One region of the Diaphorobacter sp. JS3050 genome, then DNA from elsewhere that is predicted to be linked to it. Evidence: predicted binding sites of a transcription regulator. Region 1 holds the regulator's gene; each other region holds the start of a gene.
What was found. Region 1 encodes FNR, which switches genes on or off when oxygen is low (the NO sensors DNR and NnrR bind a similar motif). Its sites were predicted from a motif close to TTGATNNNNATCAA; they were not measured.
Positions count from the first base shown of each region.

Region 1 (9,467 bases):
CCAGCGCGGCCAGGCGCCGCTGCATGGTGACATGACCCGGCAGCAGCCCCCACAGGGGCACGCGGCGCCCGTCGGCCAGGGTGATGGACTCCAGCAGCGCCATCATGCCGCCGCACTCCGCCCACACGGGCCGACCCGCCGCCACGTGCGCCTGCAGGCTGTCGCGCATGGCCGTATTGGCGGCCAGCGCATCGGCGTGCAGCTCGGGGTAGCCGCCGGGCAGCCACAGCGCGTCGCAGGCCGGCAGCGCAGCGTCGCGCAGCGGCGAAAAGCGCACCACGCGCGCGCCCAGCTGCTGCAGGGTGTCGATATTGGCTTCGTAGATGAAGCAGAAAGCCTCATCCGCCGCCACGGCCACGGTGCGGCCGGCCAGCAGCGGCGTGATGGCGGCACGGCCCACGGGCGTGCCGCCGAAGTCCACCGCCCAGCGCTGCAGGTCCGCGGGGGACATGCGGCCCAGGGGCGTGCCGGCCAGCGCATCGGCCACGGCGTCCAGCCGCTGCAGGGCATCGGGCAGTTCGTGCGCTGCCACCAGTCCCAGGTGCCGCTCGGGCAGAAGGCCACCAGGCTCCCTCCCGCCCGCAGCGTCACCCACGACCCGTGGCAGCGCACCCAGCCAGTCCGCAGCGTCGGCCAAGCCGTCCCGCAGCATCTGCGCATGGCGGTCGCCCGCCACGCGGTTGGCCAAGACACCGGCCCATGGCAGGCCCGCACGGTAGTGCCGCAGCCCATGCACGATGGCGCCCAGCGTGCCCCCCATGGCAGAGGCATCCACCACCGCAAGCACCGGTATGCCGAAGCGCTGCGCCAGGTCGCCCACGCTGTGCTCGCCGTCGAACAACCCCATCACCCCTTCGATGAGCAGCAGGTCTGCTTCGGCCGCCGCGGCGCGCAGGCGCTGCGCGCAATCTGCCGCACCGGTCATCCACAGATCGAGCTGGTGTACGGGGGCGCCGCTGGCCAATTGGTGCCAGTGCGGGTCCAGGAAGTCGGGCCCACACTTGAACACCCGCACGCGCCGGCCTTGGCGTGTATGCAGGCGCGCCAAAGCGGCGGTGACGGTGGTCTTGCCCTGCCCAGAGGCGGGCGCGGCGATGACCAGGGCGGGACAGCGGCTCATGGTGTGGCAGTCGGTGATGGCGTTACTGCGGCGCCCACTTCAGGCCCACGTAGAACGTGCGGCCGCCGGTGGCGTAGGTGCGCGCCAACTGGTAGTCCTTGTCGGCCAGGTTGTCGACGCGGGCCAGCAGCGTCACGTCGCGGGCCACGCGCTTGCTGGTGTAGAGGTTGAGCGTGGTGTAGCCGCCCAGTACGTTGGTGTTGGCCGCGTTGTCGTACCGGCGCGCGGATGCGTAGAGCTCTGCCCCCAGCGTCCAGCCTGCCACCAGGGTGTCGGCACCCAGCGTGGCGTAGCGCTTGGCACGGCGCGCCAGCAGTTTGCCGCTGTCCAGGTCACGCGGGTTCTGCCAGTCGATGGAGCCATGCAGCGACACGCCCGCGATGCGGTGCGCGGCCGACAGCGTCACGCCCTTGTACTCGGCGCGGCCCACGTTCTCGTAGCAGCCGAAGCTGGAATCACAGCGGCCCGCGGCGCCGAAATTGATGAGGTTGCTGACGCGGTTGCGGTACGCCACGACACCCACGCTGCTCTCTCCTTGCGTCCACCGCGCGCCCAGCTCCACGTTGCGCCCCTTCTCGGGCTGCAGGTCGGGCGCGCCGTATTCGCTGAAGCGGTGGTAGAGCGTGGGTGCACGGAAGGACGTGCCGGCCGCTGCGGTGACGCGCCACTGCGGCGTAATGGCGTAGCCATAGGACAGGCTGCCCGTGCTTTTGCCGCCGAACTCGCTGTCGTCGTCATAGCGCAGGTTGGCCTGCAGCGTATGGGCGCCCTGGTTCAGGCCATAGCCCAGAGCGAGCGCGTTCTGTGAGCGGTCACGCTGGAGGTCGCCCACGAACTCGGTGGCGGGGTTGTGCAGTTCGTCCTCGCGGCGCTCCAGCGCGGCTGTGAACAGATGCGCGCCCAGGCGCCACTCGTTTTGCAGCAGGTAATTGTGCAGCGTGGTCTCGGTCATGTAGAAGTTGGGCCGGGTGCTGTATTCACTCTGCCCCTGCGTGACCTGCAAGCGCGTGCTGTACACGTCGCTCCACTTGGCCAGCCATGCCAGGCTGGCCGTGCGCAATTGGTGGTGATTGCGGTCGTCGGCCGTTTTGCTGCCGTCGTACTGCGAGTTGAGGTTGCTGGCGAGCAGCGTGCCCTCCAGGCGATGGGTCGTGTCGAACTGCACGCCCAGTCGGGCATTGGCAGAGGTGCGGCGGTAGCCGTCTTTGTCCGGGTTGTAGGCGGAGCCTACGCGGGCACTGAAGCCATCGGCGCGCTCATGCGACAGCCCCAGCGCATAGTCCACCTGCTCGGTGCCGCCACTCACGCCGGCCTGCACCGTCCGCGTGCCCTGGTTGCCCAGGCCCACGCCCACGTAGGGCGCCGGCGCACCCTCGCCCTTTTTGGTGAAGAGCTGGATCACGCCTCCCATGGCATCCGAGCCGTACACAGCAGCCGCTGGCCCGCGCACGACCTCGATGCGGTCGATCTGCGACAACGGGATTTGCTCCCACACCACGCCGCCGGTGGATTGCGAGTCCAGGCGCACGCCGTCCAGGTACACGGCGGTAAAGCGCGACTCCGCGCCGCGCAGGTAGACGCTGCCACTGCTGCCCTGGCCGCCATTGCGCGTGATCTGCACGCCTGGCAGGCGCGAGATCACGTCAATGACGCCTACCGCGCCGCTGGCTTCGATGGTTTCACGGTCGATGACGGACACATCGGACACGATGTCGGCCAGCGGCCGGGCCACGCGGGTTGCCGTGATGACGGTTTCACGCAGTTGGGGTTCGGTGGCTGCCTGGGCCAGCAGGGTCTGGGACACGGCGGGGAAAGCGGCGGCCAGCGCCAGCGGCAGCACGGCGACGCGCGCGTGCACGGAAAGCGCACTCAAGCGCACATTGAACGGACGGGTGTTTGTCATGTGGGGCAAACAGAGAGATCGCCACGGCCGACCTCCCCGTCGGCACCTGGGCATAACGGCCCAGGTTTCACAAAAGGAAACGCGGAGCCACCTCGTTGGCCGGTATCCGGGCTGGCGGAACGCTCTGCATCGCCTTCCCAAACGCTTGTTCAAGGCGCTCAGTGGCTTGTCAATGAAGAGGGAGCCGAGGTACGGCTCATCCGCTGACCGTTGCGGGGGCAGCGCAGGCACAGGACGCACTCCATGGCGGAGGGCCCCTCCCTGCTTCCCGTTGAACTGCGGCATGTGAACCACGCCGCTAGCACCAACTGCGCAATTTTACGATGGTTCGCACGCCGATCCCTACAATCGGCAGCGTATGGCCTCCCCCTCTTCCATCGACCAGATCGCCGAGCGCGTTGAGCGGCTGCTGCTGCGCCATGCCGAGTTGCAGCGCACCAATGCCCTGTTGGCGCAACAGGTCGCGGCGCTCACCCAGGAGCGCGATTCCCTCCAATCCCGCCTGCAGGCGGCCCGTGCCCGCGTGAACGCATTGCTGGACCGCCTGCCTGCCGAGCCCGAACTCCCCGGCACTGCCGAGACGAAAGACGCGCCATGAAGCAGATCGAGGTACAGATCCTCCAGCAAAGCTATCTCCTGGCCTGCCCGGACGGCCAGGAGTCGCGCCTGCTGGAGGCGGTCGAGCGCGTGGATACCGCCATGACGCGCATCCGTGACGCGGGCAAGGTACGCGCGCGCGAGCGCATCGCCGTGCTGGCGGCCCTCAATCTGGCTTTCGAGATCGCCGACCGCGAAGCCGCCGATTTGGCAGCCGCCTCAGCCCCTGCGCGCATCGCCCCCACCCCGATCGCGCCGCATGTGCACGACAGCGATGAGCGCGTGCAGCAGTTGCTCCTGCGCCTGGACGAGGCGCTGGGCGAGGATGGGCGCCTCCTATAACCATTACGGCAAAAGCCTGGCCCCTGGCTGCACACGGGCAGCCCACTACAATGAACATGTCTGCGGTGCTGCCGGGCTTTATATTTCCTTGAACCAATGCTCATTGAGCACGGGCTTGGTACATCGCCCGGTGAGCGTGATCATCTCGCGTCAGATGAACCCAACGCCTGGCTGCCCTCGCCCACCTGAACCCCCGGTTCAGGATGCCGGTCCGGTGGCATTCGCAGACACCTTTTCTCCGGTAATCGCTTGCGCCCTCGCTCCGGGTGAGTGCCAGTGACCTCAATACCTGCTCAGAAAATCCGGCGCTCCGCGGCCAGCGCGCGCAACCCACCCATCTGCAAGGCACAGAGCAGACCTTGGTAGTCGTCGCACCGATGGCAAATATCCTGGCGTGGTTCGGGCGTTTCCCAGTCCTTCGGCAATCACGCCGACACGCAGCGCGCCCTCATACGCACGATGGCGCATCCAGTAAGGCAGCGATGCGTAGCTGGATTTCTCCACGTCGATGAGAACAGACTCGTCACTTCCGCTGGTAGAGATCTGACAGCGATACGTCACACCTGAGCGTCTCAGTGTGCACCACTGGCTTGCCACGGCATGCTTCGCAGAGCCGCTGTGGCTCCACAAAACGCTGTTTTCAGGGCACGCACCACGGCGCCGGCTGCCCATGGACAACCTTCATCCATAGCGCCCATGCACCCAGGGAAAAAAGCACACCACCTGCCAGCCGAGACCCCCACGCCCCACCCTTCACGCCGATCCAAGCGCGAATGCGGCCAAATGTCCACGGCCCCAACACCAGCCATACACCACTTCCCACGCCAAACAGGACCATGCACAAGGCTCCGCGGAGCACGCTTCCGCTGAGTGCGGCAGTCAACAGTGCGGTATACAGCAGGCCGCATGGCAGGAGCGCCCAGGCCACACCCGCGGTCAGGAGCCCGCCAGGCCGAGAGACCAAGGGCTTGACCTTCGCCCAGGCAGCACGCCCCGCCCGCTCAACCCACAAGGGCTGCTGCGCTTGCACCATCATCATCCCGCCCCACGCGAGGATGAGCACGTGCATCAGCGTCCAAAGGGGGCGCAATGCCGAGGTGCTTTGCCCCAGCCATGCGAGTTGCTCCATAGCCAGCGCAACCACCGCCCCTGCGGCGCCGTAGCCAATCAGGCGCCCCACGTGAAACTGCGCTACCCGTTGGAGGATTCCGCGGCGGGACGCCCATTGAATGGTGTGGGTGGCGTCCGGCGTGCCACCCAGCCCCGTAAGCGCCGCGCAGGGAACAGAACACATCGCCAAACAGTGAGCCCCTCCCATCAGCCCCATCAGGAAGGCCGTCGTGGCCAGCGCCCACAGCATGGATCAAATAATCCGGGAAAAGCGAGCGCGGTTACGGTCAGCCTGTAGATACTTGTCGAACACCATGGCCACGCCGCGCACGAAATACCATCCCATGGGCGTGACTTCAACGCCCTCATCACTGATTTTCACCAAGCCCTGAGCCGCCATTTCTTGCAGTTGCTGTAATTCCGCATCGAAATAACTGCGGAAATCAATCAGCCAGGACTGTTCCAACGGCTCAAACAGCAATTCACCTTGGCACATCAACGCCATGATGACTGCGCGGCGCACCAAGTCGTCCTTGGTCAACGCCAGCCCGCGCACCACAGGCAAATGCCCCTGGTTAATGCAGTCGTAATACTCGTCCAGCGTTTTCACATTTTGGCTGTAAGTAGCGCCCACGCGCCCGATGGCAGAAACGCCCAGACCAATCAGGTCGCAATCGGGCTGCGTGCTATAGCCTTGGAAATTGCGGTGCAGCCTGCCTTGCCGCTTGGCCACCGCCAGCGCATCGTCAGGCAGCGCAAAATGGTCCATGCCCACGTAGACGTAGCCGGCTTCCTGGAACACATCAAGTGACCGGGCCAGCATGGACACCTTGGCCGAAGCCATGGGCAACTCGGCCGTGATGATGCGTCGCTGCGACTTGAAGCGTTCTGGCAAGTGAGCGTACGCATACAGCGCGATCCGGTCTGGCCGCAGCTCGGCTACCTGCGCCAAGGTGCAATCAAACGACTCCGGTGTCTGTCGCGGCAGCCCGTAGATCAAATCCACGTTCACCGATTCAAACCCGAGCTTGCGAGCCGCATCGACCAACGCGAACACCTTTTCGGCAGGCTGAATGCGGTGCACGGCCTTTTGTACTTCAGGGTCGAAATCCTGCACGCCAAAGCTCAGGCGATTGAAACCCAGCTCCGCCAACAATCCCAGCCGCGCTTCATCCACGGTCCGGGGGTCCACTTCTATGGAGTACTCCCCCCCCGGAACGAGGACGAAACTGCGCCTCAGCATGCCCATCAGTTCGCGCAAACCGTCATCCGTCAGAAAAGTAGGCGTGCCTCCGCCGAAATGCAGCTGGCTCACATGCTGACCCACACCGCAGTGCGCCGTATGCAGGTCGATCTCACGGCTGAGGTAACGCAAGTAGACCTCTGCCCGCTCTGGATGCCGGGTAATGATCTTGTTACACGCGCAGTAATAGCACAGCGATTCACAAAACGGGATGTGGACATAAAGCGACAAAGGCATCGCCTTGGCTACCGACCCCACGCGACGCTGCTGCAGCGCAAGGATGTATTCCCGCTCGCCAAAAGCCTCGACAAAACGATCAGCAGTCGGATAAGAGGTGTAGCGCGGCCCTGGGACGTCAAAGCGACGCAGGAGCTCTGTTGTAACAACGGTCATGACGGGATTCCTTGCACTTTCATATCACTGTGCCGTAGAGTCCCCCATGAGTCCTTGACGTTGATCAAGCGCCCATAAGGTCCTTGTGGCGACAATTTGACTTCGGCTCAAAGTCGTCCAACGGCCTACGGCATTCCATGTCTCCCAGCCGTTCAGAGGTAAGCTCAAGCCATGAACAGGGTTCCCATGCATACGAATCTCCAGACCATCAAAGTTGCCTGCTCAAACTGCAATCTGCGTGAGCTGTGCATGCCCGTGGGTCTGGACGACCAGCAACTCAAGCGCATCGATGACATTGTTGCTGTACGACGCAAGATCAAGCGTGGCGGCACGCTTTTCCGGAACGGTGAACCCTTCACATCCCTTTTTGCCATCCGCACCGGATTCTTCAAGACCTGTGTCGCCACCGAAGACGGTCGCGACCAAGTGACAGGTTTTCAAATGGCGGGCGAGATCATCGGCCTGGATGGCATCGTGAGCGACCGTCACACTTGCGATGCGGTAGCGCTTGAAGACGCCGAAGTATGCGTCATGCCTTTCGATCGTATTGAAGAGTTGTCGCGCGAAGTAACGGCACTACAGCACCATGTGCACAAGATCATGAGCCGCGAGATTGTTCGCGAGCATGGGGTCATGCTGTTGCTGGGGAGTATGCGTGCCGAGGAACGCCTTGCCGCATTCCTGTTGAATCTCGTACAACGCTTGCATGCCCGGGGTTTCTCACAATCCGAATTGGTGCTGCGCATGACACGCGAAGAGATCGGCAGCTACCTGGGATTGAAACTGGAAACCGTCAGCCGCACGTTTTCGAAGTTCGTGGAAGAAGGTATTGTGGAAGTAAAACAGCGCCATGTGCGCATCGTCGATACCGATGCGCTGAAGCGAATTGTCAACAGCCAGCAAGCCTGCCATTAAGCCTCGGTTTTTTGCTCATTCATAACTGATCGGCGGAAAGATCAGGAAACGTATTTGGCGCAATCAGCCGGCCGCGCCCCTTTGGGCACGGGGCAGCGATTCAACTCAAAGGGCGAGAGTGACAACAGCGTCGTCAATGCGCTGGAAGCCATGAGTACGAACCAGAACGTGAAGAAGGCGATGGTATACACACCTTCGCGCGAGAGATGCAGGGGTTGATCAAACCACTGCAGCGCTTCTGGATCCACGAAGGCGAACACCACCATTTCCATGACGCCCGCCATCAAAAAGGCCGGCCACGCGATCCACATCAATCGTTGCATCCACATTCGCCCATCTCCTAGCAGGTGTAGTTGACAGCCTAGCATCTGTTCTCCGGCATGCAAAGAGGACTCGCCCTGCCGGTCAGCGCGGTTGATCCTCCAGCGGAGTAGCTGCATGGTTGCGCCCCTTCATGGCAGGCGTCATGTCGCCCCCAGACTCCTTCAGGGTCTCGTTGATGTTCAATCCCCGTTGGTAATAGTCTTCCGCGATGACGGGGTCAGGTTGGCTCACGGCCAGCCAGAGGGTCACGAAGCCCGCAATGATGACAATCACCGGCCCCGCGATGACAAGCCAGACATGGCCAAACGTCCACCAAGGCTTTCCTGCGTCTTCCAGATTCATGGGGGAATTACTCGGCATTTATACCAACTCCTCGCTCATTTATGAGCACAGCTTGTTCATTTGCATTCCACGACCGCCTTCAGCGGGGTACAAGGAACACGGATTTCTCTGCCACTTGGGCTTTATCACCCTGCGCTTGAATATCGAAATACACCGTATGCGATCCAGGAGATGCTGAGCCATACGGAATTTGAAGACGGACAACCACCCATCGGGATTCCGCCGGTCCGATGTCAATTGCGGTCTCGGACGCCACTTCCAGCCCTTCCATGCCGTGGGCGCTGATGGTGTAGCGCTGCGCCCCCTCCGTGGCGTTCATGATCTGCAGCCGGTAGATATTTTCCAGCTTGCCTCCCGCCACGATGCGCGAGAGCGCAGCGCGGTCGCGCACGATGTCCACCTTCAACGGGGTGCGTACCACCAAGCTGGCCAGCATGCCGATGCACAACACCACCAGCACCGCTGAATAGAACAACACACGGGGTCGCAGCACGCGTTTGAGCATTTGCGATTGGGTCCAGTGGTTCTTGACGCCGTTCTGCGTCGAGAAACGAATCAGCCCGCGCGGATACTTCATCTTATCCATCACGGTATTGCAAGCGTCCACGCAGAGACCGCAACCAATGCATTCGTATTGCAGTCCGTTGCGAATATCGATACCCGTTGGGCAGACCTGGACACACAGCGTGCAATCGATGCAGTCACCCAGTCCCGCAGCTTTGTGGTCTACCATCTTGTTACGGGGCCCGCGAGGCTCGCCGCGCTCGGGATCGTAAGAGACGACCAGCGTGTCCCTGTCGAACATTGCGCTTTGGAAACGCGCATAAGGGCACATGTATTTGCACACCTGCTCGCGCAGGAATCCTGCGTTGCCGTACGTGGCCAACCCATAGAAGATCACCCAGAATATCTGCCACCCTCCTTGCAGGGCCAGCAACTCTTCCCCCAGCTCGCGAATCGGAACGAAATAGCCCACGAAGGTGAAGCCGGTCCAGAACGCGACCGCAATCCAAATGGCTTGCTTGACAGATTTTTTCCAGATCTTCTCAAATGTCCACGGACCATTGTCCAGGCGCATACGGGCACTGCGGTCGCCTTCGACTTTGTGCTCGATCCACATGAACATTTCCGTGTATACGGTCTGGGGACAGGAGAAGCCGCACCACAGGCGTCCCGCC
Region 1 covers NZ_CP053553.1:1,274,266-1,283,732, reverse strand. The annotation lists gene HND92_RS06330 (cobyrinate a,c-diamide synthase) at 1-1,120, opposite strand, end outside; gene HND92_RS06325 (TonB-dependent receptor domain-containing protein) at 1,143-3,023, opposite strand; cobalamin riboswitch at 3,103-3,347, opposite strand; gene HND92_RS06320 (hypothetical protein) at 3,382-3,621, shown strand; gene HND92_RS06315 (cell division protein ZapA) at 3,618-3,962, shown strand; gene HND92_RS06310 (sulfite exporter TauE/SafE family protein) at 4,603-5,322, opposite strand; gene hemN (oxygen-independent coproporphyrinogen III oxidase) at 5,326-6,708, opposite strand; gene fnr (fumarate/nitrate reduction transcriptional regulator Fnr) at 6,880-7,623, shown strand; gene HND92_RS06295 (hypothetical protein) at 7,665-7,952, opposite strand; gene HND92_RS06290 (FixH family protein) at 8,029-8,307, opposite strand; gene ccoG (cytochrome c oxidase accessory protein CcoG) at 8,369-9,467, opposite strand, start outside.

Region 2 (9,467 bases), 360 kb from region 1:
GCGGCCATGGATGTGTCGAACGCCAGCGACCTGGAGGTGATCCCGCTGCAGCACGCCATTGCCACCGACCTGGCGCCGCTGGTGTCGCGCCTGATCGAGGGCGGCAGCGCCACTGCCACAGGCACTGCGCAGGGCGTGGCCCAGGGGCAGACCGACAATTCGTTCAAGACCACGCTGCTGGCCGAGCCGCGCAGCAATGCGCTGATCGTGCGCGCGGCCAACCCGGCGCGCGTGGCGCTGGTGCGCTCACTGGTGGCCAGGCTGGACCAGCCGGCCGCGCCGGGCAGCTCCGCTGCCAGCGGCAACATCCACGTGGTGTACCTGAAGAACGCCGACGCCGTGAAGCTGGCCACCACCCTGCGCGCAGCGCTGGGCAGCGCGGGGGGCAGCGGCACCAGCAGCGGCGGCGGCATGGGAGCCGGCAACCTGTCGGGTGGCCTCACGCGGACCGGCGCATCGGGCCTGGGCCAGACCAGCGGCCTGGGCAACAGCACCAATGCCAGCGGCAATGCCGGGGGCCTGGGCAGTTCGGGCCTGGGAACGGGCCAGGGCAGCAGTGGCAGCAGCGATGCCAACCAGCCGTCCACCGGCGGCATCATCCAGGCCGACCCGTCCACCAACTCGCTCATCATCACCGCGCCCGAGCCGCTGTACCGCGAGATCCGCGCCGTCATCGACAAGCTGGACGGCCGCCGCGCGCAGGTGCTCATCGAGAGCCTGATCGTCGAGGTCAGCGCCAACAAGGTGGCCGAGTTCGGCATCCAGTGGCAGGGCGTGATGGGCAACAACGGCAGCACCATGGGCGTGCTGGGCAGCAACTCCGGCGTGGGCGGCCAGAACATCCTGAACCTGGCGCTGGCGGCGGCCAGCGGCGACGTCAGCTCCATCGGCACGGCCCTGCCCTCGGCGGGCCTCAACCTGGCCGTGGCGCCGCGCGTCAACGGCAACTACTACCTGGGCGCGCTGGCCAACTTCCTGGAAAACACGGGCGACGCCAACGTGCTGTCCACCCCCAACCTGATGACGCTGGACAACGAAGAGGCCCAGATCATCATCGGCGACAACGTGCCCTTTCCCACCGGCTCGTATGCCAACACTGGCGGCAACAGCGGCGCCGTCAACCCCTTCACCACCGTGGAGCGCAAGGACGTGGGCCTGATGCTGCGCGTGCGCCCGCAGATCAACGAAAACGGCACCGTCAAGCTCACGCTGTACCAAGAGGTATCCAAGATCGCGGCGGGCACGCTCACCAACACCAACGGGCCGTCCACCAGCAAGCGCTCCATCGAATCCACCGTGCTGGTCGATGACGGCAGCGTGATCGTGATCGGCGGGCTGCTGGAAGACAACTACTCGCTGGGCCAGGACAAGGTGCCCGTGATGGGCGACCTGCCCGTGGTGGGCGGGCTGTTCCGCAATGAAAAGCGCACGCGCCAGAAGACCAACCTGATGGTCTTCCTGCGCCCCATGGTGATCCGCGACAGCGCCACCAGCGACGCGCTGATGGTGGACCGCTACGAGGCCATCCGCGCGCTGCAGCAAAGCACGCAGCCCGCGCCCAGCACGATGATGAGCGGTGTGTCCGAGGCGCCGGTGCTGCCGCCCCTGCCCGCCCCCGCCTCTCCCGCCGCGCCCGTGCAGCCCCCGGCCACACCTGCGCCGCTGGCGCCGCTCGCACCCCAGCCGCCCGCGCGCACCACCACGCCGCCCAGCATGGGCCAGTCGCCCTACAGCCCGCAGTAAGGGGCCCGCCGCATGCGCCACCCCCTGCCCTACGCATTTGCGCGCAGCAGCCAGCTGCTGCTGGAAGACGACGGCCAGCAGCTCGTGCTGTGGCACGGCCCGCAGCCGGACGCCGGCGCGCTGTCCGAAGTGCTGCGCAAGCATGCCGTGCACCAGTTCATGCCGCTGGACGCCCCCACGCTGGCGCAGCGCATCAGCGCGGCGTATTCGCAAAGCGAATCCAGCGCGGCCACGGTGGTGAGCGAGGTGGAGGAAGGCGCCGACCTCTCGCGCATGATGCAGGAGCTGCCCGCGGTGGAAGACCTGCTGGAGTCCGCGGGCGACGCGCCCATCATCCGCATGCTCAACGCCCTGCTCACGCAGGCCGTGCGCGACGGCGCGAGTGACATCCACATCGAGCCCTACGAGCGCCACTCCAGCGTGCGCTTTCGCGTGGACGGCACGCTGCGCGAGGTGGTGCAGCCCAACCGCGCGCTGCACGCCGCGCTGATCAGCCGCCTGAAGATCATGGCGGACCTGGACATCTCCGAAAAGCGCCTGCCGCAGGACGGGCGCATCAGCCTGCGCCTGGGCACCCGCGCCGTCGACGTGCGCGTATCCACGCTGCCCAACGCCCATGGCGAGCGCGCCGTGCTGCGCCTCTTGGACAAGAGCGAGAGCAAGCTGAACCTGGAGGCCGTGGGCATGCAGGGCGAGGTGCTGGCGCGGCTCGCGCACCTGATCCAGCAGCCGCACGGCATCATCCTCGTGACCGGCCCCACGGGCTCGGGCAAGACCACCACGCTGTACGCGGCGCTGGCGCGGCTGGACGCCGCGCGCAGCAACATCATGACGGTGGAAGACCCCATCGAGTACGAGTTGCCCGGTGTGGGCCAGACGCAGGTCAATGCCAAGATCGACCTGACGTTTGCCAAGGCCCTGCGCGCCATCCTGCGCCAGGACCCCGACGTGATCATGATCGGCGAGATCCGCGACTTCGAGACCGCGCAGATCGCCATCCAGGCCTCGCTCACCGGCCACCTGGTGCTCGCCACGCTGCACACCAACGACGCGGCCAGCGCCATCACGCGCCTGACCGACATGGGAGTGGAGCCGTTCCTGCTGTCCTCGTCGCTGCTGGGGGTGCTGGCGCAGCGCCTGGTGCGCAAATATTGCGGCGAGTGCCACGGTGCAGGCTGCGAGCACTGCGGCCATACCGGCTACGCGGGGCGCACCGGCGTGTTCGAACTGCTGGTGGTGGACGACGCCATCCGCGCACAGATCCACAACCAGGCCCCGGAGGCCGAGGTGCGCACCCAGGCCCTGGCCGGCGGCATGACGCTGATGCGCGACGATGGCGAGCGGCTGATCCACGCCGGCATCACCAGCCGCGAAGAAGTGCTGCGTGTGACGCGCGACTGAGCGGACAGGCCGCAGCGGCGCCTTTCAAAAACAGGAGCGCGGCGCGCTTGCCAAGACTAGGTTTTCAATACAAATTGCATTGAAAACCATTACAGACAAGCGCCAGTAGCTCCTATATCAATAGCGAATTTCAGCGTTCACCTGCGGCCATCGGCTGGGGGGGACGCTTCCCGTGGCCCAGCCCGCGCTGCAGCTCCTTGAGCAGCAGCACCACCTGGCGCGACGCATGCTGGCAGCTCTTGAACGCCTGCTCGGCCCGCAATTGATCGCCCTGCGCCAGATGCGTCAGCAGCACAGCCGCCTGGTGGTGAAAGTACTGGTGGCGGCGCATCAGCATGTCGAAAGCAGGAAAGTGCCCCAGCGCCACGCGCCCGCTGCCGTGCAGCCAGCGGCCCAGCTCGGAACAGGTGTCGTCCACCACCGTTTCGGGGCGCAGCTGTTCGTCGCGCGCGCCCGCCAGCGCTTGGGCCAGCCAGGGCAGCCAGCGCTCATGCATGACGATGGCAGCCTCGATGTCGAACGCCGCCAGGAGCCGCGAAGCCTCTTCGTCGTACAGCACCAGCGCGCTGGCCTCGCTCGCAGGCAGCGAAGTCCAGTCCTCAGGCGCGGCCAGGCCGTCGGCACGCGGCTGAAACAAACGGCTGAAGAACCCCATAGACACCCCCCGCACGCCCCGTGCATCACTTCCTGGCAGCGTCGCACAGGACGCTAAAAGTGACAATATGTTTCGTGTGTTGATTTAAAACAAATTCAGTATATCAATAGCAAAACGCTATGCACCATGCGGGAACCTCTGCCCACCATACCCACGGCGCAGCACGGATTTCACCCGCAGCTCACAATCGGTGCCATGACCACACATTCCCTGCCTTTACTTTCCATGCTTGATCTCGTGCCCGTGCGCGAGGGCGGCACCGTGGCCCAGGCACTGCAGGTCGCCGTGCAGACGGCGCAGCATGTGGAGGCGCTGGGCTTCAAGCGCTACTGGCTGGCCGAGCACCACAACATGCCGGGCATCGCCAGCTCTGCCACGGCCGTGCTGGTCGGCCACGTGGCCGGGGCCACGCAGACCATCCGCGTGGGCTCGGGCGGCATCATGCTGCCCAACCATGCGCCGCTGGTGGTGGCCGAGGCCTTCGGCACGCTGGCCGAGCTCTACCCCGGCCGTATCGACCTGGGGCTGGGCCGCGCACCCGGCACCGACGGCGCCACCATGCGCGCCCTGCGCCGCGACCGCGTGGAGACCGAGGCCGACTTCCCCCGCGACGTGGCCGAGCTGCAGCAGCTCTTGGCGCCCGCGCAGCCGGGCCAGCGCATCATCGCCGTGCCGGGCGCCGGCACGCAGGTGCCCCTCTGGCTGCTGGGCTCCAGCCTGTTCTCGGCGCAGCTGGCGGCGCAGATGGGCCTGCCCTACGCCTTCGCCTCGCACTTTGCGCCGCGCATGCTGCACGCGGCCATCGACATCTACCGCCGGCTGTTCCGCCCCTCGCCAGCCTGCGCCAAGCCCTACGTGGTGATCGGCGTGCCCGTGATCGCCGCACCCACCGATGACGAGGCGCAGTACCTGGCCAGCAGCACCTACCAGCGCGTGCTGGGCATTCTCACCGGCCAGCGCGGACTGCTGCAGCCGCCCGTAGAGGGTTATCTGCAGAGCCTCGCGCCGCAGGAGCGCGCCGCCGTGGCCGACTTCCTCGCGGTCGGCGTGGTCGGTGGCCCGCAGACCGTGCGCGCGGGCCTGCAGGCGCTGGTGGCCGCCACGCAGGCCAACGAATTCATGCTGGTGAGCGACGTCTACGACCCGGCGCTGCGCCTGCGCTCGCTGGAGATCACCGCCCAGGCGCACGCGGCACTGTCACCCGCAGCGGCTACCATGGCGGGCTGAACGGGTCGACTGCGGCCCGCCCAGTTTGCCCCTGCTCGCCCATCGCCGCTGACTTTCCCGCATGCCCGCCTATTCCTTCGAAGCCCTGGACGCCCAAGGCCATGTGCGCCGCGGCACCCTGGAGGCCGACAGCCCCAAGGCCGCCCGCAGCCTGCTGCGCGCCCAGGCCCTGGTGCCCCTGGATGTGGAGGTGCTGGCCGCTGGCACCGCCCCCGGAACACCCCCCACGCTGGCGCAGCGGCTGTTCACGCGGCCGGTGTTCAACGCCACGGGGCTGGGCGTGTGGACGCGGCAGCTCGCCGGGCTGGTGGGCTCGGGCCTGCCGCTGGAGCGTGCGCTGACCGCGCTCGCCGAAGAGGCGGACGACGAGCGCCAGCGCCACCTGCTGGCCGCGCTGCGCGCCGAGGTCAACGCCGGCTCCACCTTCGCACGCGCGCTGGCGCAGCACCCGCGCGAGTTCTCCGACATCTACTGCGCCGTGATCGGCGCGGGCGAGTCCAGCGGCGGCCTGGCCGAAGTGCTGGACAGCCTGGCGGACGATCTGGAGCAGCGCCAGGCCTTGCGCGCCAAGCTCATCGGCGCCGCGCTGTACCCGGCCATCGTCACCGTGATCGCGATCGTCATCGTGCTGTTCCTGGTGGGCTACGTGGTACCGCAGGTGGCCAGCGTGTTCGCGGGCACCAAGCGCGCCCTGCCCTTCCTCACGGTGGCCATGCTGGCCTTGAGCGACGTGGTGCGCAACTACGGCTGGGCGTTGCTGGGCGGGCTGGTCCTGCTGGCGTTCGGCGCCCGCGCCGCGCTGGCCCAGCCGCGGCTGCGCGAGAAATTCGACGCCGCCTGGTTGCGCCTGCCGCTCGTCGGCAAGCTGGCGCGCGGCTACAACGCGGCGCGTTTCGCCGGCACATTGGCCATGCTGGCAGGCGCGGGCGTGCCCATCCTCAAGGCGCTGCAGGCCGCAGCCGAGACGCTGAACAACCGCGCCCTGCGCGCGGACGCACTCGACGCCCTGGTGCTGGTGCGCGAGGGCGCGCCGCTGGCCTCGGCACTGGCGCAGAAAAAGCGGTTCCCCGGCCTGGTGGCCATGTTCGCGCGGCTGGGCGAACAGACGGGCCAGTTGCCCACCATGCTGCAGCGCGCCGCCACGCAATTGGGCACCGAGGTGCAGCGCCGCGCCATGCAACTGGCCACGGTGCTGGAGCCGCTGCTCATCGTGGCCATGGGCGGCATCGTGATGTTGATCGTGCTGGCGGTGCTCATGCCGATCATCCAGCTCAACCAGTTCGTCAAATGAGTGCCACCCTGCAGGACAAGCTCGTCGTCGCGATCTCCTCGCGCGCGCTGTTCGACTTCGAGGAAGAGAACCGCCTGTTCGAGGCCGGCGACGAGCAAGCCTACATGCGCCGCCAGCTGGAGCTGGTGCATGAGCCCGCGCGCCCTGGCATTGCCTTCCCTCTGGTGAGAAAGCTGCTGGCGTTCAACACGCCCGATGCCGCGCGCGTCGAGGTGGTCATGCTGTCGCGCAACGACCCTGCCAGCGGCATGCGCGTGTTCGCCTCGGCCAAGGCGGCGGGCATGCGCATCGAGCGCGGCGTGTTCACGCGCGGGCGCAACCCGTTTTCCTATCTGCGGCCGTTGGGCGCGCACCTCTTCCTTTCAGCCAACGAGACGGATGTGCGCGAGGCGCTGTCCATCGGCTTTCCCGCCGCGCGGGTGATGATCGACTCCACGCCCGCCGGGGACCGCTATCCGCGCGAAGTGCGCATCGCCTTCGACGGCGACGCGGTGCTGTTCTCCGACGAGGCCGAGCGCGTGTACCAGCAGGGCGGCCTGCCGGCCTTCCTGCAGCACGAGGTGTCCCATGCCGCCACGCCGCTGGCCGAAGGGCCTTTCAAGCCGCTGCTGGCCGCGCTGCACCGGCTGCAGCAGCAGGCGGACGCCTCGCAGATGCGCATCCGCACCGCGCTGGTCACCGCGCGCAGCGCGCCGGCGCACGAGCGCGCAATCCGCACGCTGCTCGACTGGGGCATCACCGTGGACGAGGCCATGTTCCTCGGCGGGCTGGAAAAAGGCCCCTTCCTGCGCGAGTTCGAGCCCGACTTCTTCTTCGATGACCAGACGGGCCACGTGGCGTCCGCCGCACGCCATGTTCCGGCGGGGCATGTCAGCAGCGGCATCGCCAACACAGCGGCTGCGCTACAGGGTGATACAGCCCGCCCCCCGCGGCGTTGAACCTGTGGCGGCGCGCCGGCTCTACTCCTGAATGTTGCCTTCACGCTCCTTCCGCCCCTTTACACGCCTGCTGACGGCCCCGGCAGCCTGCGCGTGGCTCATGGCCTGCGCGCTGGCGGCTCCGCTGGCCGCTCAGGCGCAGGGCGTGGCCCATGCCACCGCGCCCCGGCACAGCGCCAGTGCGCCCCTGACCAAGGGCGAGATCAAGGCGATCCGCCAGTTCGAGATGCTGGATTTCAACGGCGACGGCAAGCTCAGCCGTGCTGAAGTGGCCATCGTGCCCAAGGTGGCTGCGGCGTTCGATGATGCGGACACCAACCGCGACAACTACGTGACGCTGGACGAGGTGCGCGCCTTCGCCATCAAGTACCGCGCCGAGCGGGACGGCGCCCGCGCGGCGGCGCGCTGAGAGCGCCGGCGGACCCAAAAATACCAGTCCAATTGGCCTCCAGCGCTTTACCAATAAGCGCTAACAGCTACTTATCTGATAGCAACCGTCGTGACACCACTCACAAGCCACCCGTGCGCTTGACCTTGGGATCGGAGTACGTGAGCGACTGACGGTCCTGCACCTGCTGGGCCAGTCGCTCCTGGAGGGTGTTCTTGTTGATGTCTTGCGACAGCTCCACCGCACTGCCGCTGGCACGCCACATCGACTGTATGAATTCCAGCAGTTGCTTGTAGATGGGCTCCTTGGGCGGCTCCTCAGGCTCCTTCGGGGCTTCCTTCTTGGCCTCGGCCAGGGTCCAGTCGCGGTTGTTTTCGTCGGGCGCCGAGGGCTTGGTGGGCTCGCGCAGGCTGGCCCCCTCGCCCAGGCGGTCCGTGGACTCGACAGGATTGGCAGCGTTCACGGGCCGCACCGCCACGGCCCCCGAGGCGCCCGTGGAATACAAGTCCGCGCCCGTGGTACGCCACTGGGCGGGCGATCGGTCTACAGGTGGCAGTTGCATGGCATGGGTCCCCTCGTGAATGCGGCCGGCGGCAGTCGCAACTACCACCTCGTCGTACATTCATTACGGCAAACAAAAGGGGAAATTGAGGCCTTATTAGCCTTTTGTCACAAATTCATGCGACCACCATGTCTGATTGACGTGGGCTATGACAGGGACAAACGGGCACAGGCCGCGCCAGGCAAGCGCCAGACGCTATAAAAAACGCTCCAGCAACTTGCGCGATGCACGGTCGAGCGCCGTGACATCCGGCACATGGAACTGCAACCCGTCGCTGGCCGCGATGAGCAGCTTGGTGCGCCCCTCCAGCCGGCGGATGTCTTCCTCGCCCTTGAGCACCAACTGCGTGGCGCCGCGGTCGGTGTCCACCTCCCAGGTACTGGGGGTGGAAAAGCTCGACACGGAGCGGATGCGCGTGATGGTGGGCACAAACTCACGCGCGGCCAATTCCTCCTCGACCAGCGCACGCATGGCAGGAGCCAGTTGTTCCAGGCGGGGCACCCAGGCCAGTTCATGGCCGTCCGGCCCGACCAGCGACAGGCCTTCGCCGGGAGCGGCAATGGGAAAGGCGCGCACGGGCGTCACGCCCACATGCGCGGTGCCGTCGGCCGCGCGCAGCACCAGCCGGCCATGGGGATTACGGTGCAGGTCCCAGCCTGTCGCGAGTGCCGAAGCGGTGGAGAGGGATGTGTGAAGGGTCATCGCGTGTCTTTCTCGCTCAGGTGTTGCCCGCGGGGTGAGCGGAGTGCTCGCGCACTTCGATGCGCACGCCCGCGGCCTGGGCGTCTTCCTCGGCACGGCGCGCCTGCGCCTCGTACAGGCGCCAGTAGGCACCCTGCTTTTCCATCAGTTCGTCGTGCGGCCCCACTTCGACGACCTCGCCCCGGTCCATGACCACCAGGCGGTCGGCCTTGCGCAGCGTGGACAGGCGGTGGGCGATGGCGATGGTGGTGCGGCCCTGCACCAGGTTGTCCAGCGCCTTCTGGATTTCCTTTTCGGTTTCGGTGTCCACGGCGGAGGTCGCCTCGTCCAGGATCAGGATGCGCGGGTCGATGAGCAGCGCGCGCGCAATGGAGATGCGCTGGCGCTCGCCGCCCGACAGGCCCTGGCCGCGCTCGCCCACCAGGCTGTCGTAGCCATGCGGCAGGCGCAGGATGAACTCGTGCGCATGCGCGGCGCGCGCGGCGGCGACGATCTCCTCGCGCGTGGCGTCGGGCTTGCCGTAAGCAATGTTCTCGGCAATGGTGCCGAAGAACAGGAAA
Region 2 covers NZ_CP053553.1:914,779-924,245, reverse strand. The annotation lists gene gspD (type II secretion system secretin GspD) at 1-1,743, shown strand, start outside; gene HND92_RS04565 (GspE/PulE family protein) at 1,756-3,144, shown strand; gene HND92_RS04560 (CZB domain-containing protein) at 3,275-3,799, opposite strand; gene HND92_RS04555 (LLM class flavin-dependent oxidoreductase) at 3,995-5,026, shown strand; gene gspF (type II secretion system inner membrane protein GspF) at 5,088-6,317, shown strand; gene HND92_RS04545 (5'-nucleotidase) at 6,314-7,255, shown strand; gene HND92_RS04540 (EF-hand domain-containing protein) at 7,287-7,664, shown strand; gene HND92_RS04535 (hypothetical protein) at 7,765-8,205, opposite strand; gene HND92_RS04530 (DUF1854 domain-containing protein) at 8,401-8,907, opposite strand; gene HND92_RS04525 (ABC transporter ATP-binding protein) at 8,924-9,467, opposite strand, start outside.
Region 2: the regulator FNR is predicted to act here: its motif matches at 3,879-3,892, upstream of HND92_RS04560 (CZB domain-containing protein).

Region 3 (9,467 bases), 1.3 Mb from region 1:
CCAACTCCATGGCGCAGTTGCAGGAAGCGGTGGCGCGCCTGCAGCGCCTGATCGGCTGACCCCTCCAGGCGTGCCAGCATGGCTTTCGAGTGGCCCGTTCGCATTTACTGGGAAGACACCGATGCCGGCGGCATCGTGTTCTATGCCAACTATCTCAAGTTCTTCGAGCGCGCGCGCACCGAGTGGCTGCGCTCGCGGGACCTGGGCCAGCAACGATTGCGGGAACTCACGGGCGGCATGTTTGTCGTAACCGACGCACGCCTGCGCTACCTGCGCCCCGCCCGCCTGGACGATGAACTGATTGTTACCGCCAGCCTGCGCGTAGGGGGCCGCGCTTCGCTCACAATCGAGCAGCAGGCGCTCTTGAAACCAGAGCAGATGATCCCCGACTCTCCCCCCGCACTGCTGTGCGAAGGCACCATCCGCATTGGCTGGGTGGATGCCGCCACCATGCGCCCTGCACGCATTCCGGGGTCCCTTTTGGAACGACTCTCCTCATCATGAATTCCCAAGACATGTCCATCTTGAGCCTGGTGCTCAATGCCAGCTGGGTGGTGCAGCTGGTGATGCTGCTGCTGCTCGCGGTTTCCGTGGCCAGCTGGGCCGCCATCTTCCGCAAGCTGTTCGCGCTCAAGCGCGTGAAGGCTCTGAACGAAGACTTCGAGCGCGATTTCTGGTCGGGCACCAGCCTGAACGACCTGTACGCCAGCGCCACGCACAACGCCAAGAGCGCCGGCCCGATGGAGCGCATCTTCGCCAGCGGCATGCGCGAATACCAGAAGCTGCGGGAACGCCGCATCAGCGACCCCGGCACACTGCTGGACGGCGCGCGCCGCGCCATGCGCGCAAGCTTCCAGCGCGAGATGGACGTGATCGAGTCCAGCCTCTCGTTCCTCGGCTCGGTGGCCTCGGTGTCGCCCTATGTGGGCCTGTTCGGCACCGTCTGGGGCATCATGCACGCCTTTACCGGTTTCGCCGGCATGGAGCAGGTAACGCTCGCCACGGTGGCGCCCGGCATCGCCGAAGCGCTGGTGGCCACCGCCATCGGCCTGTTCGCCGCCATTCCCGCCGTGATTGCGTACAACCGCTTCGCACGCGACATCGACCGCGTGGCGACGCACCAGGAGACCTTCATCGAGGAGTTCTCCAACATCCTGCAGCGCAACCTGGGCGCACACCCCGCATCCCCCTCGGGGCATTGAGATGAAGGACATCCCCCTGAGCCGCTGCGCGGCTTCCCCCTTCTCTCGCAGCGCTACCCACTGCGGGAAAGGGGATCGATTGCTCAGCGCGGCGGGACGGCCCTTGCGCGGCGTCTGCTGGCATCGGACACGTCCGTTTTATCCACAGCGCGCACTGCTCAGCGCAATGGAGAACTGAAATGCCTGCCATGGCCTCACGCAGCGGCACCCGCCGCCGCTCCATGAACGAAATCAACATGGTGCCGTTCATCGACGTGATGCTGGTGCTGCTCATCATCTTCATGGTGACCGCGCCCATGCTCACGCCCAGTTCGGTGAACGTGCCTTCCGTGGGCAAAGGCGCCAAGGTGCCCAAGACGCGCGCGGACGTCATCGTCGACAAGGACGGCAGCATCCGCTTCAAGGCCGACGGCAACGAACGCACCGTGCCGCTGCAAAACCTGGGCGCCACCGCCAAGAACTGGCTCAAGGACCAGCCAGAGGACACACCCGTGCTCATCAGCGCCGACAAGAACGTGTCGTACGACGCGGTGATGAAGGCCATGTCTGCGCTGCAACAGGCGGGCGTGGCACGCGTCGCCCTGGCGGTGAAGAGCGGCGGCTGACGAGAACTTTCACACGATCTAATGCACGCCACGAACGACCGCGACCAGTTTGCCCCGCCCCGCCCGCCCGGACGCATGCGGGCCATCGCCCTGGCGGTACTCGCCCATGCCGCGCTGATCGGCGCGCTGACCTGGGGCGTGAACTGGAAGAGCAGTTCCGACCAACCGGCGGTGGAGGCCGAACTCTGGTCCGCCGTCCCCCAGCAAGCGGCGCTGCGCGCCGTGGAGGCGCCCCCACCCCCTGCTCCGGCCCCTACCCCCGCACCTGAGCCCGCGCCCGCATCGCCGCCTCCACCGCCACCACCGCGTCCGGAGCAAGCCGACACGCGCGAGGCCGACATCGCCCTGCAGCAGCAGAAGAAGCGCCTGGAAGAAGAAAAGAAAAAGCGCGAACAGCAACTGGAGCGCGAGAAACGCGAACGCGAGCGCAAGGAAGAAGAGCGCCGCGAGCGGCTGGAGCAGGAAAAGAAGGAACGCCTGCTGGCGCAGCAGAAGGCCGAGCGCGAGAAAGCCGAACGCGAAAAGGCCGAGAAGGAGAAGGCCGCCAAGGCCGAGAAGGAGAAGGCCGCCAAGGCCGAGAAGGAGAAGGCCGCCAAGGCCGAGAAGGAGAAGGCCGCCAAGGCCGAGCAGGACAAACAGAAGAAGCTGGCCGAGGACAAGCGCCGCAAGGCCGAGGAAGCCCGTGAAGCCAAGGAGGCCGAAGCGCTCCGCCAGGAGAACCTGCGCCGCATGATGCAGGGGCTGCCAGGCGCCACGGGCGGCGAGACCGCCACGGGCACCGCGCAGCGCAGCTCCGGCCCCTCGGGCAGCTACGGTGGCAAGGTGGCCGCCAAGGTACGCCCCAACATCGTCTATCCCGACACCATCTCGGGCAACCCGCGCGCCGAGGTCGAGGTGCGCGCCGCTCCGGACGGCACCATCGTCGGCGCGCGCATCACCCAGTCCAGCGGCAACAAGGCGTGGGACGACGCGGTGATTCGTGCGCTGCACCGCACGGAAACCCTGCCGCGCGACGTGGACGGCCGCGTGCCGTCGTCCCTGGTGATCGGCTTCCGCCCGCGCGACTGAAGCAAAAAAGAGAGCTGCCTGCGCTTGTCCCTCAATGGTTTCAAATTGAAAACACTGTGAAACCTATTTGAGTCAAGCGCCGGCAGCTATCATTTTCGATAACAACCGACAGCCAATCGAACTCAGCTGCGCTGCTCGATGAGGCGATTGATACGCAACGCGCCGAGTGTGCAGACCACGCCCGACAGCAGATACAGCGTCACCGCCCCCAGCCCGAAACGTGCCGACAGCCCCAAGGCCACCAACGGCGCGAAGGCCGCGCCGATCAGCCAGGCCAGGTCGGACGACAGTGCCGCCCCGGTGTAGCGGTGCTGGGTGGAGAAGTTGGCCGTCACCGTGCCCGATGCCTGGCCGTACGACAGGCCCAGCAGCACGAAGCCCAGCAGCAGGAACACCGTGCCGCCCACCGCGCCACCGCCCAGCAGCCAGGGCGTGGCCAGGCTGAACAGGCCAATCAGCACGGCCATGGAGCCCAGCAGGTTGCGCCGGCCCATGCGGTCGGCCAACCGCCCCGACGCCACCACCGCGCCGATGGCCAGGAATGCGCCGGCGATCTGCACGCACAGCACCTCGGCCATGGAGCGGTCGGAGAACAGGGCGAACCACGACAGCGGGAACACCGTCACCACGTGAAAGAGTGCGAAGCTGGCCAGTGCCGCAAAGGCGCCCAGCACCACATTGCTCCCCTCTTCGCGCATCACGCGGGCCACGCCCACGGGCTCCAGTTCCTTCTCTTGCAGCAATTCGGCATAGGACTGCCCCACCACCAGGCGCAGCCGCGCAAACAGCGCCACCACGTTGATCGCAAAGGCCACGCAGAACGGGTAGCGCCAGCCCCAGGCCAGGAATTCTTCGCTGGAGAGACTGCCGTACAGGTAGGCGAACAACCCGGCGGCCAATGCAAACCCCACGGGCGCGCCCAGTTGCCCCACCATGGAATACCAGCCCCGGCGCTCCGGCGGTGCAGCCATCGCCAACAGCGACGGCAGCCCGTCCCAGGAGCCGCCCAGCGCCAGCCCCTGGCCGAAGCGCAGCACCGCCAGCGCCCCGGCGGCTGCCAGCCCCGCCACGTGGTAGCTGGGCAGGAAGGCCATGCTCACCGTACAGCCGCCCAGCAGGAACAGCGCCAGCGTCAGCTTGGTGCCGCGCCCCCAGCGCCGCTGCACGGCCATGGAGATGGCGGTGCCCAGCGGCCGGGCGATGAAGGCGATGGCAAAGATGGCAAAGGCCATGAGCGTGCCGTCCAGCCGCGACATGAAGGGGAACAACAGCGACGGGAAGACCAGCACGCAGGCGATCCCGAATACGAAGAAGTCGAAATACTCCGACGCGCGCCCGATGATCACGCCCACGGCGATCTCGCCCGGGGTGACGTCTTCGTCGGTGTGCGCGCGCGACAGCGATGCCGCGCTCTCGGGGCCGTAAACGGGGTATGCGACGGAACCGCTACTCATGACCGTACTCCTTGCTTTGCAGACACAGCTCCGTTCTACACGCAAGCCCCGCGGTCAACAAGTACGCTTACACTGACGTCCCGCGCGGGAAAACCCTCACGCCCAGTCGGCCATCCGCGCCGCCATGGTCGCGCCTGCAGGCCGCATCCGGCCTGCCATCACGCCATAAGTTTGACCCTGGACAAAATGTCCAATCGACAAATGCGCTAGGCGTATTACATTCGTCTCCGTCCAGTAATTCGCGTTTACACCTAGCGCCGCGCCCGCCCGCGCGACGCAAGGCCGTGCACGCTTTTTGACACGCCTAGCAATGCTCCAACTGAAGAAACTCCGCGGGCCCACCTGGCTCGCCGCGGCTTTGGCCGCAGCCAGCCTGGCTGGTTGCAGCAAGGCCGTTGTATTGAACCCGGCGGGTGATATCGCTGCCCAGCAGGGCAACCTGGTGGTGACTGCCACGGTGCTGATGCTGATCGTCATCGTGCCGGTGATCCTGCTGACGCTGCTGTTCGCCTGGAAGTACCGCCAGGGCAACACCGACGCCGAGTACGACCCCGACTGGCACCACTCCACCTCGCTGGAGTTGGTGATCTGGAGCGTGCCGCTGATGATCATCATTGCCCTGGGCGCGCTGACCTGGATCGCTACCCACAAGCTGGACCCCTACCGCCCCCTGGACCGCATCGACGCCCAGCGCGCGCTGGCCGCCGACGTCAAACCGCTGGAAGTGCAGGTGGTGGCCATGGACTGGAAGTGGCTGTTCTTCTACCCCGAGCAGGGCATTGCCACGGTGAACGAGGTGGCCGCGCCTGTGGACCGCCCGATCCTGTTCAAGCTCACCGCCACGTCGACCATGAACGCGTTCTACGTGCCCGACCTGGCCGGCATGATCTACGCCATGCCTGGCATGCAGACCGAGCTGAACGCCATCATCAACAAGCCCGGCGTGTTCCACGGCCTCGCCTCGCACTACAGCGGCCCCGGCTTCTCCGGCATGACCTTCAAGTTCCACGGCCTGAGCGATGCCGAGTTCGCCCAGTGGGTGGACAAGGCCAAGACCGAAGGCAAGCCCCTGGACAAGACCACCTACCTGCAACTGGCCAAGCCCAGCCAGCGCGACCCCGTGCAGCGCTTTTCCACAGTGGAAGACGGCCTGTACGGCAAGGTGCTCAACCGCTGCGTGGAAGACGGGCAGATGTGCATGCACGACATGATGGCTATCGACGCGCTCGGCGGCGAAGCCTTCGTCAAAGCCAACGGTCTGACGCTGCCGCAGGACGTATGCACCGCAGGCAACGCGCCACAGATCCTGGCCGCGCTGCAGCCCGCAGCCGCCCTCCCCGAGGCCACCACCCAACAGTGAATTTGACGGACCCGACGCGGGCGCCAAGCCGGCGCCGGGCCCATTAGCCAAGAGATTCGATATGTTGTCTGAACAAACTACCCCAGCCCACTGGCTGTTGGGCCGCATCACCTGGGACTCGATCCCGATGGCGCACGAGCCCATCGTGCTGTGGACCTTCATCGCGGTGGTCCTGGGTGGCATCGTGATGCTGGCCGGCCTCACCAAGTTCCGTCTGTGGGGCCCGCTGTGGCGCGACTGGATCTGCTCCATCGACCACAAGAAGATCGGCATCATGTACATGATCCTGGGCCTGGTCATGTTCCTGCGCGGCTTTGCCGACGCGGTGATGATGCGCCTGCAGCAGTCCATGGCCTTTGGCGAGAACATGGGCTATCTGCCGCCGCACCACTACGACCAGATCTTCACGGCCCACGGCGTGATCATGATCTTCTTCGTGGCCATGCCCTTCGTCACGGGCCTGATGAACTACCTCGTGCCGCTGCAGATCGGCGCGCGCGACGTGTCGTTTCCCTTCCTGAACAACTTCAGCTTCTGGATGACCACCGGCGGCGCCGTGCTGGTGATGATCTCGCTGTTCCTGGGCGAGTTCTCCACCTCTGGCTGGCTGGCGCTGTCCAACCTCGGGGCGCAGGACCCTGGCGTGGGTCTCGACTATTACATCTGGGGCCTGCAGATTGCGGGGGTGGGCACCACCTTGTCGGGCATCAACCTGATCGTCACCATCATCAAGATGCGCGCGCCGGGCATGAACCTGATGAAGATGCCCGTCTTCACCTGGACTGCCCTGTGCACCAACGCGCTGATCGTGGCATCGTTCCCGGTGCTGACGGCCGCGCTGGTACTGATGAGCCTGGACCGCTACCTGGGCACCAACTTCTTCACGAACGACCTGGGCGGCAACCCCATGCTGTACGTGAACCTGATCTGGATCTGGGGCCACCCCGAGGTGTACATCCTGATCCTGCCCGCGTTCGGCGTGTTCTCCGAGGTCGTCGCCACGTTCTCGCGCAAGCGCCTGTTCGGCTACACCTCGATGGTCTACGCCACGGTGTGTATCACCATCCTGTCGTACCTGGTGTGGCTGCACCACTTCTTCACCATGGGCTCGGGCGCCACAGTGAACACCTTCTTCGGCATCACCACGATGATCATCTCGATCCCGACGGGCGCCAAGATCTTCAACTGGCTGTTCACCATGTACAAGGGCCGCATCCGCTTCAGCGTGCCCATGCTGTGGACGGTAGGCTTCATGTGCACCTTCGCCATCGGCGGCATGACCGGCGTGCTGCTGGCCGTGCCCCCGGCCGACTTCGTGCTGCACAACAGCCTGTTCCTGGTCGCGCACTTCCACAACGTGATCATCGGCGGCGTGGTGTTCGCCGTGTTTGCCGGCATCAACTACTGGTACCCCAAGGCCTTTGGCTACAAGCTCGATGAGTTCTGGGGCAAATGCTCGTTCTGGTTCTGGCTGGTGGGTTTCTGGGTGGCGTTCACGCCGCTGTACATCCTGGGCCTGATGGGCGTGACGCGCCGCGTCAACCATGTGGAAGACGCCTCGCTGCACATCTGGTTCATCATCTCCGCGGTGGGCGTATGCCTGATCGCGGCGGGCATCGCCTGCTTCTTCATCCAGCTGTTCGTGAGCTACCTCAAGCGCGACCAGCTGCGCGACGTGACCGGCGACCCCTGGGACGGCCGCACGCTGGAGTGGGCCACCTCCTCGCCCCCGCCGCAGTACAACTTCGCCTTCACGCCCGTGGCGCACGAGATCGACGCCTGGTGGGACATGAAGAAGCACGGCTACCAGCGCCCGCTCACCGGCTTCCAGCCGATCCACATGCCTGCCAACACGGGTGCAGGCGTGGTGATTGCCGCACTGTCCACCCTGTTCGGCTTCGCCATGATCTGGCACATGTGGCCGCTGGCGGCAGCCTCGTTCGCCGCCATCGTGCTGGCCTCGATCATCCATACCTTCAACTACAAGCGTGACTACTACATTCCCGCAGCCAACGTGGCCGCCACGGAAGACGCACGCACCCAGCAGCTTGCAGCAGCCCATGTCTGATACCACCACCTTGCACGCGGGCGGCGCCGCCGCCATGGCCCCGCGCCAATACCACCTGGCACACGAGCCCCACCCCGAGAACGGCACGTCCCTGGGTTTCTGGCTCTATCTGATGAGCGACTGCCTCATCTTTGCCGCCCTCTTCGCCACCTACGGCGTGCTGGGCCGCAGCTATGCGGCGGGCCCCACGGGCGCGCAGCTGTTCGACCTGACGCTGGTGGCCATCAACACGGCCTTCCTGCTGACGTCGTCCATCACCTTCGGCTTTGCCATGCTGCAAAAGCAGGCAGGCAACGTGCGCGGCACGCTGACCTGGCTGGCCGTCACCGGCCTGCTGGGCCTGGCCTTCCTGGGCGTGGAGCTGTATGAGTTCGCACACCTGATCCACCAGGGCGCGACACCCCAGCGCAGCGCGTTCCTGTCGGCCTTCTTCACGCTGGTGGGCACGCACGGACTGCACGTGACCTTCGGCCTGATCTGGCTCGTGACATTGATGATTCAGATCAGCAAGCACGGCCTGATCCATGAAAACAAGCGCCGTCTGAACTGCCTGTCCATGTTCTGGCACTTCCTGGACGTGGTCTGGATCGGCGTCTTCACCTTTGTGTACCTGATGGGGGTGCTGTAAATGAGCGCACACGAAATTCACGCCGGCCACGACGACCATGGCCACGACCATGACGACCTGCACGTCACCAAGGGGGACTACGTCAAGGGCTTCATCCTCGCCGTGATCCTCACCGTGATCCCGTTCTGGCTGGTCATGGCCGACGTGATCCAGAACCGCACCACCGCCGTGCTGGTGCTGGGCATCTTCGCCATGGTCCAGGTGGTGGTGCACATGGTGTACTTCCTGCACATGAACGGCAAGATCCAGGGCGGCTGGACGATGCTGTCCACCATCTTCACCATCGTGTTCCTGGCAGTGACCATCATCGGCACGTTGTGGGTCATGTTCCACATGAATGCCAACATGATGCCCGCGCACGCCAACCCCATGGCCGCACAGCACCAGGGCAGCGAGGCACACCAACCGAAGGCGCCTTGACCGCTCCGACCATGCACGCCCCGGAGCCGCAGCGCACCCGCGCGCACTCCAACCTGACGATGGCGGTGCTCGCTCTGGCGGGCATCGCCCTGTTCGTTGTGTTCTGTGCCCTCGGCTGGTGGCAGGTGGAGCGGCGCACCTGGAAGCTGGCCCTGATGGAACGCGTAGAGCAGCGTCTGCATGCCGCGCCCGTGCCGTTGCCCGCGCGCGCGCAGTGGCCTGGCGTGGATGCGGCTGGCTTTGAATACCAGCCTGTGCAGGCTGAGGGTCACTGGCTGGCCAGCAAAACCGTACTGACCCAGGCCACCACGGCGCTCGGCGCGGGTTTCTGGGTCATGACCCCGCTGCAGCTGGACGGCGGCGGCCAGGTGCTCGTCAACCGCGGCTTCATCCCACAGGCGCAGCGCGCCCAGTGGGCCGCTGGCGGCCCCGGCATGCAGGAAGGCGAAGCCGTACAGCTGCAGGGCCTGTTGCGCATGAGCGAGCCCGGAGGCGGCTTCCTGCGCCGCAACGACCCCGGGGCGCAGCGCTGGCATTCGCGCGACGTGGCGGCCATCGCCCAGGCGCAGGGCCTGGAGGCCGCGGCCCCGTTTTTCATCGACGCGGGCATTCCCGACGCGAACGCCCCAGCGCCGATGGATGCCGAGACTTCCACCACCACC
Region 3 covers NZ_CP053553.1:2,564,485-2,573,951, forward strand. The annotation lists gene HND92_RS12340 (pyridoxal phosphate-dependent aminotransferase) at 1-59, shown strand, start outside; gene HND92_RS12345 (YbgC/FadM family acyl-CoA thioesterase) at 79-504, shown strand; gene tolQ (protein TolQ) at 501-1,202, shown strand; gene HND92_RS12355 (biopolymer transporter ExbD) at 1,382-1,807, shown strand; gene tolA (cell envelope integrity protein TolA) at 1,829-2,875, shown strand; gene HND92_RS12365 (MFS transporter) at 2,998-4,329, opposite strand; gene cyoA (ubiquinol oxidase subunit II) at 4,640-5,689, shown strand; gene cyoB (cytochrome o ubiquinol oxidase subunit I) at 5,751-7,757, shown strand; gene cyoC (cytochrome o ubiquinol oxidase subunit III) at 7,750-8,385, shown strand; gene cyoD (cytochrome o ubiquinol oxidase subunit IV) at 8,386-8,805, shown strand; gene HND92_RS12390 (SURF1 family protein) at 8,817-9,467, shown strand, end outside.
Region 3: the regulator FNR is predicted to act here: its motif matches at 4,501-4,514, upstream of cyoA (ubiquinol oxidase subunit II).